2 regions of the Roseateles sp. So40a genome follow, and region 2 is predicted to be linked to the other one. Evidence: riboswitches for the same ligand, from Rfam matches in the RefSeq annotation. Region 2 holds a riboswitch; the other holds the start of a gene.

Region 1 (7,150 bases), 2.4 Mb from region 2:
GGCCAGGTCGATGAGGCGCGCAAGGCCCGCCTCCGCGAGCAGCCGCTCGACGAGTGCCGGTGCCAGCAGCCAGCCATGGCGGTACAGACCGTTGAGCCGCAGCAAGCCGGGCTCGTGGTGGGTGAACGGGAGGTTGTCCGGCAGCGCGGGGCGCAGGTGGCGGTCCAGCCTCAGGATGCGGGCCTCCGACAACGCCGGCAGCACGCTCTGCGCCGCGGCCATCAGCTCGACCGCCGATCGCAGCGACATCGGGCTGCGGTCCTCGCTCTCGATCTCGCTGGCGCCGACGACGATCTCCTCGTCGGTGCGCGGCACGAGATAGACGCGATGACGCGGATGCAGCAGGCGCACCGGGCGGTGCAGGCCGTGCCCGGGCAGCGAGAGCGTGACGATCTCGCCGCGCACGCCGCGCAGCGGCAGCGGCGGACGCGCGCCCAGACCGCGCGTGTCGACGGCCCAGTCGCCTTGCCACCTGCGCCCATCGATGAAGTGCAGCTCACCGGGCAGCACCTGGTCGACCACGCACGACCAGTGCCAGCGCACCGACGCCGCGCCGTCATGCAGCGCGGCCATCGTGGCGACGGGCGAGATCAGGCCTTCACGCGGCAGCAGCCAGCCGCGCAGGCCCGGCGCGAGCATCGGCTCCAGCGCGCGCAGCGCCGAGGCATCGAGCGGCTGGGCGCCCGGCATGCGCGCGAGCGAGCGCTGCGCCGCGCCCAGGTCCGCGCGATGAGAGAGCAGCAGGCTGCCGTCGACACGCAGCGGTACTGTGCCCGGCAACGCGGCCACGATGCCCGGCCACAAGCTCAGCGACCGCCAGCCCAGCGCCGCGATCGCGGGACCGCCCTGCTCCTGCTCGGCGAGCGGGCTCAGCATGCCCGCCGCGCTGAACGCGGCCGCGCCCGACGCATCGAACGCGGGCCGCGGACCGGACGACGCGTCGAAGACCTCGACGCGATGCCCGGCGCGCGCCAGCGCCCACGCGATCAGCCGGCCGGCCAGGCCGGCGCCGGCGATGGCGATCGAGGCCATCGCGCTCAGGCCTGGCGGATCGGGATGTAGAGCTCGCCGCCACCGGCGAGGAACTCCGCGCTCTTCTCCTTCATCCCGTCGCGGCTCGCCGTGTCGGCCTCCAGCTGCGCGCTGTACTCGCGCACGTCCTGCGTGATCTTCATCGAGCAGAACTTGGGCCCGCACATCGAGCAGAAGTGCGCCACCTTGGCGCTGTCCTTGGGCAGGGTCTCGTCGTGGAACTCGCGCGCCGTCTCCGGATCGAGACCGAGGTTGAACTGGTCCTCCCAGCGGAACTCGAAACGTGCCTTGGACAGCGCGTCGTCACGCGCGCGGGCCGCCGGATGGCCCTTGGCGATGTCGGCCGCATGCGCGGCGATCTTGTAGGCCATCAGCCCCTGCTTGACGTCGTCCCGATCGGGCAGGCCCAGGTGTTCCTTGGGCGTGACGTAGCAGAGCATCGCGCAGCCGAACCAGCCGATCATGGCCGCGCCGATGCCGCTGGTGATGTGGTCGTAGCCCGGGGCGATATCGGTGGTCAGCGGGCCCAGCGTGTAGAACGGCGCCTCGTCGCAGTGCTTGAGCTGCTCGGTCATGTTGGCCTGGATCATGTGCATGGGCACATGGCCGGGGCCTTCGATCATGGTCTGCACGTCGTGCTTCCACGCGATCTTCGTGAGCTCGCCCAGCGTGCGCAGCTCGGCGAACTGCGCCTCGTCGTTGGCGTCGGCCAGCGAGCCCGGCCGCAGTCCGTCGCCCAGCGAGAAGCTGACGTCGTACGCCTTCATGATCTCGCAGATCTCCTCGAAGTGCGTGTACAGGAAGTTCTCGCGGTGATGCGCGATGCACCACTTGGCCAGGATCGAGCCGCCGCGCGACACGATGCCGGTGCGGCGCTTGACCGTCATCGGCACGAAGGGCAGGCGCACGCCCGCGTGGATGGTGAAGTAGTCGACGCCCTGCTCGGCCTGCTCGATCAGCGTGTCGCGGAAGAGCGCCCAGGTCAGCTCCTCGGCCACGCCGCCGACCTTCTCCAGCGCCTGGTAGATCGGCACGGTGCCGATGGGCACGGGGCTGTTGCGCAGGATCCAGTCGCGCGTGGTGTGGATGCTGCGACCGGTGGACAGGTCCATCACCGTGTCGGCGCCCCAGCGCGTGGCCCACACGAGCTTCTCGACCTCCTCCTCGATGCCGGAGCTCACCGCCGAGTTGCCGATGTTGGCGTTGACCTTGACGAGGAAGTTGCGGCCGATGGCCATCGGCTCCACTTCCGGATGGTTGATGTTGGCCGGGATGATCGCGCGGCCGCGGGCGACCTCGTCGCGCACGAACTCGGGCGTGATGATCCCGGGGATCCGCGCGCCCAGGCCCTGGCCGATCAGGCGCTGCTCGCGCTCGCTGTCGGCGAGGTACTCGTGCATCCACGCGCGGCGGCCGTTCTCGCGGATGGCGACGTACTCCATCTCCGCCGTGACGATGCCGCGGCGCGCGTAATGCATCTGCGAGACGTTGGTGCCCGACTTCGCGCGGCGCGGCGTGCGCGTGAGCGCGGCACTCTGCGCGCGCAGCGCGTCCTGCTGGGCGGCCTCGCGCAGACCGTCGTCGAAGAGCTGGATCGGGCGGCCGGTGTAGGACTCGGTGTCGCCGCGCGCGGCGATCCACTCGGCGCGGGTGGCGGGCAGGCCGCGTCGCACGTCGGTCGCGACGGCGGGGTCGGTGTAGGGGCCGGAGGTGTCGTAGACGGCGATGCGCTCGCCGTTGGTCAGCGCGATCTGGCGCAGCGGCACGCGCAGCTGCGGATGCAGCACGCCGGATTCATGCGTCTTGGTCGACGCGGGCAGCGGCGCGCGGCTGGCGGCGAGCCGGGCGTGGAAGTCGTCGGCGGACGGGGTCAGGTCGGTCATCGGGGTCTCCGGTTGGGCGCCGGAGGCTGGACCGATGAGGACGGACGAGCGTTGGGGAAGGGGCCCTTCGGGTGCCTTCGGGCACGAGGCCGGGAAGGGGGAAGGGCGGGCTCTTCTTACGCCGGTACGAACCGGATCAAGTTCAGCGGGTCCACGGCTTCATCGCCATGTCTCAGCCCGTGCGACCCGACACGCCTCGCGCGTCGAGCCGCCCAGGGCACCCCGGAGCAGGCGCGCAGTATAGGCCCGGGCCCGGGCCCGTGGCGGTCGATCCCGTTCGTGAATTCGTCGACGCAACCCCGATGTCCAGGCACATCGCGGGTACTGTTACAGCTCGATTCCGGGGAAACACCGAGTAAGGGGCCACCCGATGACTTCTTACACTGCGGCGCTCATGCCGGGGCGCGAAAACCAACAGCAACATCAGCAGACAAGACCGGCGTTGTCTCCAAAAGAGAGCAACCAGCGCAATCGAGAGAGGGTGGAGTGATGAGCAGCCGTAGTCTCCTGAGCGTCCGACGCCGTGGCCTGGCCCTGTGCCAGGTCTTGAGCCTGTCCCTGGTCGCGATGGCCGCGCAGGCGCAGACGACGACGTCCGCCGCGCCGGCCGATCCCAAGGCGGCCGCGATGAGCGACGTCGACCGCGCCAAGCGCGATGCCGACAAGGTGTTCCAGTGGATCCGCTTCCACGCCGAGAAGGGCGAGAAGAAGGCGCCCGAGAAGGCCCCCGAGAAACACGAGGCCAAGGTCGAGCCCAAGCCCGCGCTGAAGCAGGTGTCCGCGCCGGCGCCGGCAACGCGCCGGCCGGAACTCGATCCCGCCGCCGAACGAGCGATGGCCGCGCGCAACGCCGCGCAGGACGCGCCCGTGGTGGCCGCCGCGCCGACGACCTCGCCCGCGCCGATCGGCCAGGGCGGTCAAGGCGGTGTCGGCGCGGGCGGCACGCCCTCGACCATCGCCCCGACCGTGGCGCCGCCCACGACGCAGCCCGCTCCGATGTCCGACACCGTGTCGCCGCAGGCGATGGCCGCGCCCGCGACCACCGCGTCCGCCGGCAAGACCCCGCCGCCCGAGCCCGATGACGAGCCCGCGCAACTGCAGCTGCTGCGCAAGGTCGATCCCGAATACCCGCGCGCGCTGCTGCAGCAGCAGCGCGCAGGCTCGGTGCTCGTGCAGTTCATCGTGCAGCCCGACGGCCGCACCGACGCCGTGCAGGCGCTGCGCTCGCCGGACCGCAAGCTCAGCGCCGCGGCCGTGAAGGCCGTCCAGCAATGGAAGTTCGCGCCCATCACCACGGCGCGTCAGGTCAGCGTGGAGATCGGCTTCCAGGTCGATTGACCGAGCGCGCCGGCGACGTGTCGTCCCCGGCGCCTCACATCCCGTACATCGCCGCCTGATCGAAGGGCGAGAGCTCCGCGGCCATCGCGTCCAGGAAGAGCCGCGTGCGCAGCGGCATCAGCCGGCGCTGCGGGAACACCGCCCAGCAGGTCGAGGGCTCCGCGCACCACGCGGGCAGCACCCGCACCAGCTCGCCCCGGTCCACGAAGGCCTGCGCGTACTGGTTGCCGACCCAGGTGATGCCCAGACCCGCGCGCGCCATCTGCAGCAGCATGTCCGGCGCGTTGACCAGCGTGCGGCTCTCCGGCACGCCCACCCATTCCTGACGCTGGTCGGCCTGGCCGTCGACGATGCCGAACAGCCGCCACGGCAGCGGCTCGCCCGCCCGGCTCAGGATCATCAGCCCGTGCATGCTCAGCAGCCCCTCGGGGAGTTGCGGCTCGCCATGGCGCTCCAGATAGGCCGGCGACGCGTACAGGCCGCTGCTGAACATCGCCATGCGCCGCGCCGCGAGCTGGCTGTCCGGCGGCAGCTGGCCCATGCGCACCGCGATGTCGAAACCCTCGGCGATCAGATCCACCCGGCGCGGTGAGAGGTCCAGCTCCAGTTGCACCTCGGGGTAGTCGCCGACGAAGCGGCTCAGCATCGGCGTCAGCATCTGGTGCGCGAAGTCCGCCGGCATGGATACCCGCAAGCGGCCCGTCGGCCGCTGCTGCCGGTGCAGCGCCAGCGCGAGCGCGCCGTCCACTTCGCCCGCCAGCACCCGCGCGTGTTCCAGCACGCCCTGGCCGAACTCGGTCAGCGTCAGCCGCCGCGTGCTGCGCTGGAGCAGCTTCTCGCCCAGACGTTCCTCCAGCGCCGCGATCCGGCGCGACACCGTGGATTTGGGCAACTGCAGGCGCTCCGCGGCGCGGCTGAAGCTGCCGCTTTCGATCACGCGGGCAAAGACCAGCAGGTCGTCGGCGTCAAGACTCATGGCGGGCTCAGCGATTGTTCTTTGAATGGAACAATCTTATCCATTCTTGGGTATTCCGGTGCGCAGGGGCGATCAATACAGTTCATCCCATGCCCTCACACCCCGGCTGATGCAGCCGAACTGTCCCGGAGAAACGCACCATGAACATCCTGCAAATCAACTCCAGCGCCCGCCGTCTGCATGAAGGCCAGGGTTCGGTCTCGACGCTGCTGGCCAACGAGGTCGTGCAGCAACTCGTCGAGCGCAACCCCGGCGCCAAGACCGTGGTCCATGACCTGGCCGTGCGCCCGCTGCCCCCGATGGACGAAGCGACGCTGGGCGCGCTGTTCACGCCGGCCGACAACCGCAACCAGGCGCAAGCCGACCGCGTGGCCTTCAACGACCAGCTGATCGCCGAGCTGCAGGCCGCCGACGTGATCGTGCTGACCGCCCCGATGATCAATTTCGGCGTGCCCTCGCAGCTGAAGAACTGGATCGACGCGGTCGCCCGCGCCGGCGTGACCTTCAGCTACGGCGCCAACGGCCCGGTCGGCCTGGTCACCGGCAAGCAGGTGATCGTGGTGAGCTCGCGCGGTGGCGTGCATCGCGGCCAGCCGACCGACAACATCGTGCCCTACCTGCAGGTGACGCTGGGCTTCCTCGGCATGACCGATGTGAAGTTCGTGCTGGCCGAGGGCCTGAACATGGGCGAGGAAGCCGCGGCCAAGGGCCTGGCCGGCGCCCGTGAGGAAATCGCCGCGCTGTTCGGCGAAACCCAGACTGTCTGAGCAATCAAGAAAGGATCCATCATGACCGCCGCCACCCCTGCCACCCTTCTTCGGACGCCCCGCCAGGTCGAGCGCCTGGTGCAGGGCAGGGCCACCAGCGACGGCGCGGGCGTCAAGTTGACGCGCGTGCTGACGCAGGACCTGCAGCGGCGCCTGGATCCCTTCCTGATGCTGGACGCCTTCGGCACCGACCAGGCCGAGGACTACATCGCCGGTTTCCCCGACCATCCGCACCGCGGTTTCGAGACCGTGACCTACATGCTCGACGGTCAGATGCGCCATCGCGACTCGGCCGGCAATGAAGGCCTGCTCGGTCCCGGCGGCGTGCAGTGGATGACCGCGGGCCGCGGGGTGATCCACTCCGAGCTGCCCGAGCAGCAGGAGGGCCGGATGGAAGGCTTCCAGCTGTGGCTGAACCTGCCGGGCCGCGACAAGATGCGCGACCCCTGGTACCGCGACATCGCCAGCGCCGAGATCCCGGAGCTGACCCTGCCCGGCGCCACGGTGCGTGTCATCGCCGGCGAGAGCCATGGCGTGGCCGGCGCGGTGCAGCGCGAGGCCACGGTGCCGACCTACCTGGACGTGCATCTCGAGCCCGGTGCGAGCTTCGAGCAGGCGCTGCCCGAATCGCACAACGCGTTCGTGTACGTCTATCGCGGCGCGTTGCGCTTCGACACCGGTTGCCTGGTGCCGACCGGCCGCATGGCGATCCTGGCCAACACGGCGGGATCGGATGGCGTGCGGCTGACCGCGTCGGAGGACGGCGCCCGCGTGATCCTGATCGCCGGGCAACCGCTGGGCGAGCCGATCGCGCAGTACGGACCGTTCGTGATGAACACGGAAGGTGAGCTGCTCCAGGCGGTGCGCGACTTCCAGGCCGGCAAGTTCGCTTGAGGCCGGCGGCTGGCTGAAGTCCGCCAGCGTTTCCCCGGGGAGCGCTGGCGGCGCCCCCGCAGGGCACGGAAATGCGCCATGCCGCGCGCACGGGCGCGGCGCAACCAAGCGGACTTCGCTCCCGGGTCCGCCGCATGCCGTCCTTCCGCCCTGCTCCCGCACCCCTCGCCCCGGGCGGTGACCCCGGCTTCGATCCGCATTTCGGCTTCTCGCCGGGGGCGGATCCGATCGGGCGCTCCCCCGACGGCGAGGCGTTCACG
Region 2 (7,150 bases):
CCAGCGTCAGCTTGCCTTGCGCGGACAGGTCGAGCGCGTCGCTGTTGCGGTGCTCGTTGTCGCTGCGGAAGTCGTACTGGTCGAAGGTGCCGTCGGGGCAGTAGGTGCTCGGGTAATACGTGCCGTCGCCGGCGGTGCAGCCGAACGGATAGGCGAGGCGGTCATCGGTGACCAGGCGCTGGATCGCGCCATGCGCCTGCAGCTTCCAGTCCGCGTTGAGCTGATGCTGGATGCGCAGCGAGGCGGTACGGCCTTCGAAGACGACCGGCTGACTCCAGGACTGGTTGTTCAGATTGATGCGCGGGTCGATGTCCTTCGCATTGGGGAGGCGATCCCCCAGAAGGCTGAAGCCCGGTTGGCTGGGCTGGGATTGACGCGAGACCTCGACCTCGGCTTCGACCAGCGTGTCGCGCGTGACGCGCCAGTCGCCGGCGACGGCCATCATCCAGCGGTTGCCGTCGGCGTCGCGCAACTCGGGGCGGAGCTTCGCGGCGGCGACGTTGACGCGCAGTCCGAAGGCCTTGTCATTGCCGTGGCCGTCGCTGAAGCGGCGGCTCCAGTCCATGGCGGTCTCGACGGTGCCGCGTTCGCTCACGCCGAGCGTCAGGCTGGTGAGCTCGACGGTGGGGCGCTTGACGACGAGGTTCACCAGGCCGCCCGGGGCGCTGGTGCCGGCCTGGATGCCGGAGGTGCCCTTCATGATTTCGAGGCTGCTCTTGTTGGACAGCGGCAGGGCGGTCTCGGCGTTGATGGGCAGGCCATCGCGGCGGAAGTTGAAGCGGTTGTCGAGGTCGTAGCCGCGGATCTTCAGGTAGGAGACGTAGCCGGCCGAGTTGTACGAGTCGCCGACGCTCGCGTCGATCACGGAGAGCCCGGCGAGGCTGATGAGACCGCGGTCGGTAAGGCGCTCGGCGCTGACGACGCTCGCCTGAAGGGGGAGCTTGGCGATGGGGGTGTCACCGAAGCCGCCCACCATCACGGGGGCGTCAGCGCTGCCCTTGACCACCACGCTGGGGAGGGCGGGGGAGGTGGCCGGCGTGGACGAGGGGGAGTCTGCCGCGGCGGGGGAGGGCGGGGTCGACTGGGCGGACGCGTGCAGGGCGAGGCCGCCGGCGACGAGCGCGGTCGCGAGGCGATGCAGCGGGAAGGAGTGGAGCGTGGACGAAGTTGCCATCGATGTGCCGAAGCCAGGAAGACGATGGCAGGTCGGCAAACCGGGCACGCCGATGAGAAGGCGGCGTGCGAGGACACGAGGGCGTGTCGAAGGCATGCTTCCCTGCGCGAGGATTACCTCAACAGGTTCAAAGGGACTTTCTCAGCCGCGCGTCGATGAATCGAAGGCGCAGCACCCCTAGCGAAACTCGCCGGACGGGCCGGCGAGCGTTGTGGATTCTAGCGGTTGGGCGATGGAGCCTCCGCACCCCCTCGAGAAGCAGTGAACCGATCCCCGCATGGATGCGTAGAAGAAGGTCCTTCAGCAAGCCTGGAACAGGTCGATTGGAAATGCCCATGCGTGCACGAGCCGCCCTGCGCATCGTGATTCAGTTCGCCGTCTTTCAGCTGGCGTGGTTGGCCTGTGTGCTGGGGGCGGCGCATGGCCAGGTCGTTGCCGGCGTGGCGTGCGTGGGCGTGGTGGTCGGCCTGCATCTCGCGCTCAGCGATGCGCGAGCGATCGAGTGCGCCCTGATCGCAATGGCCGTGATTCTCGGGCTGGGATGGGACACCGCGATGATCGCCTTTGGCGTCGTGGGTTATGCGTCGCCCGGTGCGTTCCCATGGCTGGCGCCGCTGTGGATCCTGGCGCTCTGGGCGCTGTTCGCGACGCTGCTTTGCTCGCCGCTCTCGTGGTTGCACGGGAGACCGTTCCTGGCCGCGGTTCTTGGGGCGGTGGGCGGCCCGTTGTCCTACCTCGCCGCCGTTCGGCTGGGCGCCGGCAACTTCACCGATCAGACATCGGCGCTGCTGATCCTCGCAGTGGGGTGGGCCGTGCTGACGCCGGTCCTGACCGAGTCAGCTCACTGGATGCTGGGTCGGTGCTCTCAAGCCTACGGTGACAGGCAGATACGTTTGACCTAGGTCACTGGCTTCCCATCGGAGCGAGCGATCAACTCGGCGGCCTCAAGGAGGTGCCCGTGTTCCCCAAATCGTTCTACATCTGCCCAGAAGACGTGTTCCGGCTCGGGAACTCCAGCAGTCCCAAGATCGCGAATGTGCGGCCAAGCGACGTTGACTGGACGAAGGTCAACGACATCATCGTCGTTGTCGCCAATGGTCGCGGTGTCAGCGTGTTCAGCGAGAAAGAGCTGGAAAAAAGGGACATGAGCGGCTGGGTATGGCAGTTCAATGCCACCACGCCGATGCCTTCCGGACTCAAGCTGGTCAGCGATTACGAGGGCCACTACATGATCTGCCCCGCCGTTAACATGCCCATGGACAAGTTCAAGGGGCTACTGGAGGAAGTCGGCGTGAAGGCATTCCGCGTCTTCTTCAAGCAGGGCAAGCAAGCATGAAGACTTTAGGGCTGGAACTCACGCACTGGCAGGCGCAGCGGATTCTGGAAGCGCTCACAGAGCTCGACGCGAAGTGGGCGAACATCTGCCAGACCTCGGACGATGAAGACGAGGTCGCCGACTATGGCAATGACCTCATCGAGCTTCGCATGACGTTGGAAGCAGTGAAGACGAAGGCCGTGGAGGTCTTCGGTCCCGGTGTCGCCAACTTCGATCGCACGCCCTTCTAAGGCCAAGTGGGCAGGGCGCCAAAGAGCGCGCCTCTGACGCTGCGCCAAGCCGCTTTGAAGACTTCGTCCTACTGCCAGGACTCGGTCGTACGGTCCGGACACTCGCCTCGTTCCCACGAACGACGCGAGGCTCCCATGTCCACCACTGTTTCCGCAGGCGCCGCCGACTTCGATTTCGAATTCGGCGACTGGATCGTTCATCACCGCCGGCTCGACAGCCGATTGACCGGGTGCGAGACCTGGACGAGCTTCAAGGGTCGATGCTCGACGCGGCCCATCCTGGGCGGCGCGGGCAATGTGGAGGACAACGAGCTCGACCTGCCCAGCGGGCTCTATCGGGCCGCGGCGATCCGGTCGTTCGATCCGACGTCGGGCCAGTGGGCCATCTGGTGGCTCGACGGCCGCGCGCCGCATGCGCTGGATGTGCCAGTGCGAGGGCGATTTGACAATGGCGTCGGCCAGTTCTTCGCCGAGGACGTGCTGGATGGACGTCCCATCCGCATCCGGTTCATCTGGGACAAGCGCGATCTTGAATCGCCGACGTGGGCCCAAGCCTTCTCCGCCAATGGCGGCGAGACGTGGGAGACGAATTGGGAGATGAGGTTTGAGCGCGTCGCGTGATGTTGCGCGGTGATTTCACTGCGGATCGGAGGGCGTCTGCTCTGACCTGATCGGTCCAAATCGCGCGTCATTGCGCTCGTCGCTCCAGAGCGGCTCTCGGCCCGTGACATAGCGACGCCAGATCAGCGCGCATCCGCCCACGGTCATCGCGCCGGCGAGTATCCAGTCGCCTTTGGCGGAATTCTCGGAGGGCCAGAATCCCACGACGCCCAGCGCGATGAGCAACCCGCCCAGCACGTAGGCGGGCAGTCGTTCCCACGGGAGAAATGCGAGGCCCATTTGAGTCGAGATCGAAGTACAGCGGGGTTTGAGCGAAATGTGCTCCGCGGTCAGGCCAAGCAGGGGCCTCTTACCTGCAGCCGAATCTCCCCCGGCGCGCTCACGTAGTCCCGCGCCAGTTCACGACTCGGGGAGCGATGGACCGCCTGCTCGAGGGTGTGGCAACTCAGCGCGACGCTGACCCGTTCCGGGCGCATCTGATTCCAGAGAACGGTCAGACCAAAACCGTGTTCCTCGGCTGTGGTGCGACTCTCCACCGACTGGCCTTCAGCCAGCTGAAGCTTCAGACCGTATCCGTCGCGGAGCAGCGGTCGCGCCTGCAGATCGGCCAGCATCGCGGTTGGTGAGAGCTCCTCGTCAGACTCGCCGTCTCCCGTTTCGTCGACATCCTCCTCGTCGTCGGGGTACAGCTCGTCGATCGTCTTGCCGCGCGCCGAGGTCTCACCCGTCTCCAGGAAGCGCAGGGTGACGGTCTGGGCCGTTCGAATCTCCAGATCGTGAAGCCACGTCAGGGATTCCGATTCTGTTGTCGTGCCGTCGAGTCGCACCGTCACGAAAGCGTCGTCCGACCTGTCCCCGCGTAGATGAACGGCAAGCACACGAAGCCCGTCGGTGCTGACGGTGGCGAGGTCTTCGCCGTCGATGGCGATCTGGAAGGCTGGCATGAGCTGATTCACTCCTCGCGCCCCTGCCCATGCATCGCCAACTCCGCCAGCTCCTGCGCGCGCTCAACGGAGATGCCGTTCTGCTGATCGATCACCAGCGGGTCGTTCTCTCGCCCGTTTGTGTGGATCACCACCTTCGGGCGGTCCCCCTCCTGCTGGATGAACACATTGGCCGGCCGCATGTCCGCGCTCGGATAGATCCCGATCTGATTGGACAGCCACCCGAAGAACCCATCGCCAGGCACCGGGTCATCCAGCGTGTCGAGATAGCGCTGGAGGCTCTTCTCGCTCACCGATACCCAGATCCCCCACAGGAAGGGATCCTCCTGGCCATGGATGGGAACCTCCAGCACCGCCCGGATGAATCGATCCGTCTGATCTTCGTAGGCGATCGTGCACACGTCGCTGTCGAGCGTGGCTCGGCTGGCCTTGTCCTCGGCGCTCAGGTTCACATACGGATCCGGCGCGCGGAAGGCGAAGGAGGGCGAGCCCTCATGCACATCGCCGCAGCTGCGGCACTTGAACGCAAAGATCCCAGCCATGGCGCATCGGTCTATCAAAGATGGCCGCGAGTCTAGCCGCGCGTCCCCGTCCTGCCGCCTCGACTCCCCCAATGGGGCGTTGCATCCAGGCCTCCGGAAGTGGGAGGACGCGCCACGCGCGCTCGCCCGGTAGTAGAGTCCGCGCTGTCGCGCGCCGGTGTCGGCCGACGACGTCATCGACTTCTGAAGGAACAGCAACATGCCAAAGGGTGAACAACGCAACGACAAGGCCAAGATGAAGCCGAAGAAGGACAGCGGTTCTTCCAAGGAATCCTCTTCGTCCGTCTCTGATCGGCCCGTCGCTCCCATGACGGCCGTCATGCCCAAGGGCAAGCTGAAGAACAAGCCGAACTGAGCCGGCTTCCCGTGAACGCCGCGCCGCCCGCGTTCGCCCATCGCGGCGACGACCTCGTCGCATGGAGCGACGCCTACGCGGCCGGCGATCACGTCAGCGCGACGGACATCCACGCCGCCGTCGCCCACGCCCTGCAGCCGCTGCTGCCGCGCTATCGGCACTTGCGCGCCAAACACCTCTTCCATCTTGCCGACCCGACCGCCGATCACTTCGTCCAGGTCCAGCGCGGCAAGAACATCCTCACACTCGAGTTCGGCCTGACCCACCATGCGGTGGAGCGCAGCCGCGCCGCGCTTTTCGGCCCGGCGGACACGCCATCCCCTCACGCGCCCCAGACCATCGCCATGTGGTCCGCCAACATCGGTCCTTTCAGCAAGTCGTGGCCCTTGTCCTACCGCGTGGACTGGCCAGTGCTCGGCCACGAGGGACTGGCGCTCGCGCTGCCGGAGATCCAGGCCTTCGTCGAGGACCACGTGCGACCCTACCTCGAGCGGCACCGCGACCCCGAGGCGATCCGGGCGACCTGTCTCGACCCGCATCCGCGCACCGCGTTCTTCCTGCAGGCGGCATCCACCGTGGCCGCTGTCGATCACCTGATGGGGCGTGATGTCCTTGGCGGGAGCGCGGCGGGCGAGGGCCTCTAGCCCCTCAGGGTGTGGCGCGCGCGCCGCATCGGGGCCGATTCGGTCGATGGATCCGGTTAACGTCGCGGCCTTCACCGAAGACGAACTGCCCACCGCCATGATCTCGATCCGCCCCCTGTCCCGTGCCCTGTTCCTGACCGCGCTGATCGGCGGCGCCACGCTGGCCCACGCCGCGCCGACGCCCCGCATGACCACCCCGGCCGTGGCCGCGCTGTCGGCCTGCCTCGCCGACAACACCACCGGCAAGGACCGCAAGGACCTGGCGCGTTGGGTCTTCGTCGGCATGGGCGCGCACCCTGACATCAAGCGCCTGGCCTCGGCCAGCGACGCCGACCTGACGGACATCGACCGCACGATGGGTCAGCTGATGACGCGCCTGATGGCCGAGTCCTGCCTGAAGCAGACGCGTGAAGTGACGCGCGAGGGCGGCAACGGCATCGAGACGGCGTTCGGCCAGCTCGGCGAGCTCGCGATGCAGGAGCTGACCAACAACCCCGCGGTCGGCCAACGCATGGCCGGCTTCCTGAAACACGTCGACCTGATGCGCCTGGGCGCCGCGCTGGCTCCCGCCGCGACGACGACGGTCGCTCCGGCGCCGCTGCCCGGCGCCTCCGCACCGCGCTGAGCCGCAGCGGCTAACCCCGCAAGGAAAAAGCCCGCCGGCTTGCGCCAGGCGGGCTTTTTTGTCGGGTGCGAGAACGCTCTGTCGCGCTCAGTCGAACACCGGCGTTTCCACGCCCAGCACCTTGTGCAGCTTCGGGCTGGTCGTCGTGTATTGCAGGTGCACGCGCTTTTCCGGGTTGATGATCGGCATCGCGCCGAACGCCGCCAGCGCGGCTTCATGGAAGCCCGACAGGATCAGCTTCTTCTTGCCCGGGTACGTGTTGATGTCACCCACCGCGAAAATGCCCGGCACGCTCGTCTGGAACTTCTCGGTGTCGACCTGGATCTGCTTCTTCTCCAGCGCCAGGCCCCACTCGGCGATCGGGCCCAGCTTCGGCGACAGACCGAAGAACACCAGCACCTGATCCGCCGGCACCACGCGCGTCACGCCGTCGCCGCCCGTGATCTTCAGACCCTTCAGCGCATCCTCGCCTTCGTCCAGGTCGTTGACCTGACCGACGATGAACTGCATCTCGTACGCGTCGCACAGCTCCTTCATCTTGGCCACCGACGCCGGCGCCGCGCGGAACCCGTCACGACGGTGCACCAGGATCACGCTCTCGGCCTTGTGCGGGTTGCCGTCGGCATTGCCGCCGCAGAAGTTCAGCGCCCAGTCCAGCGCCGAATCGCCACCGCCGATG

The links. Region 2 has a riboswitch for thiamine pyrophosphate ahead of ACNI65_RS16145 (TonB-dependent siderophore receptor). Riboswitches for the same ligand answer to the same signal wherever they lie in the genome.
Region 1: it holds a riboswitch for thiamine pyrophosphate, as region 2 does, so the genes downstream of both, thiC (phosphomethylpyrimidine synthase ThiC) here and ACNI65_RS16145 (TonB-dependent siderophore receptor) in region 2, are expected to answer to the same signal.

The regions. Positions count from the first base shown of each region.
Region 1 covers NZ_CP182288.1:111,079-118,228, forward strand. The annotation lists gene ACNI65_RS00510 (FAD-dependent oxidoreductase) at 1-1,032, opposite strand, end outside; gene thiC (phosphomethylpyrimidine synthase ThiC) at 1,038-2,915, opposite strand; TPP riboswitch at 3,012-3,150, opposite strand; gene ACNI65_RS00520 (TonB family protein) at 3,462-4,253, shown strand; gene ACNI65_RS00525 (LysR family transcriptional regulator) at 4,288-5,229, opposite strand; gene ACNI65_RS00530 (FMN-dependent NADH-azoreductase) at 5,370-5,996, shown strand; gene ACNI65_RS00535 (pirin family protein) at 6,018-6,890, shown strand; gene ACNI65_RS00540 (hypothetical protein) at 7,025-7,150, shown strand, end outside.
Region 2 covers NZ_CP182288.1:3,538,526-3,545,675, reverse strand. The annotation lists gene ACNI65_RS16145 (TonB-dependent siderophore receptor) at 1-1,174, opposite strand, end outside; TPP riboswitch at 1,257-1,363, opposite strand; gene ACNI65_RS16140 (DUF2878 domain-containing protein) at 1,510-2,076, shown strand; gene ACNI65_RS16135 (hypothetical protein) at 2,133-2,510, shown strand; gene ACNI65_RS16130 (hypothetical protein) at 2,507-2,740, shown strand; gene ACNI65_RS16125 (DUF1579 domain-containing protein) at 2,795-3,361, shown strand; gene ACNI65_RS16120 (hypothetical protein) at 3,377-3,640, opposite strand; gene ACNI65_RS16115 (hypothetical protein) at 3,691-4,305, opposite strand; gene ACNI65_RS16110 (DUF2199 domain-containing protein) at 4,314-4,847, opposite strand; gene ACNI65_RS16105 (hypothetical protein) at 5,214-5,846, shown strand; gene ACNI65_RS16100 (hypothetical protein) at 5,893-6,471, shown strand; gene ACNI65_RS16095 (NAD(P)/FAD-dependent oxidoreductase) at 6,559-7,150, opposite strand, start outside.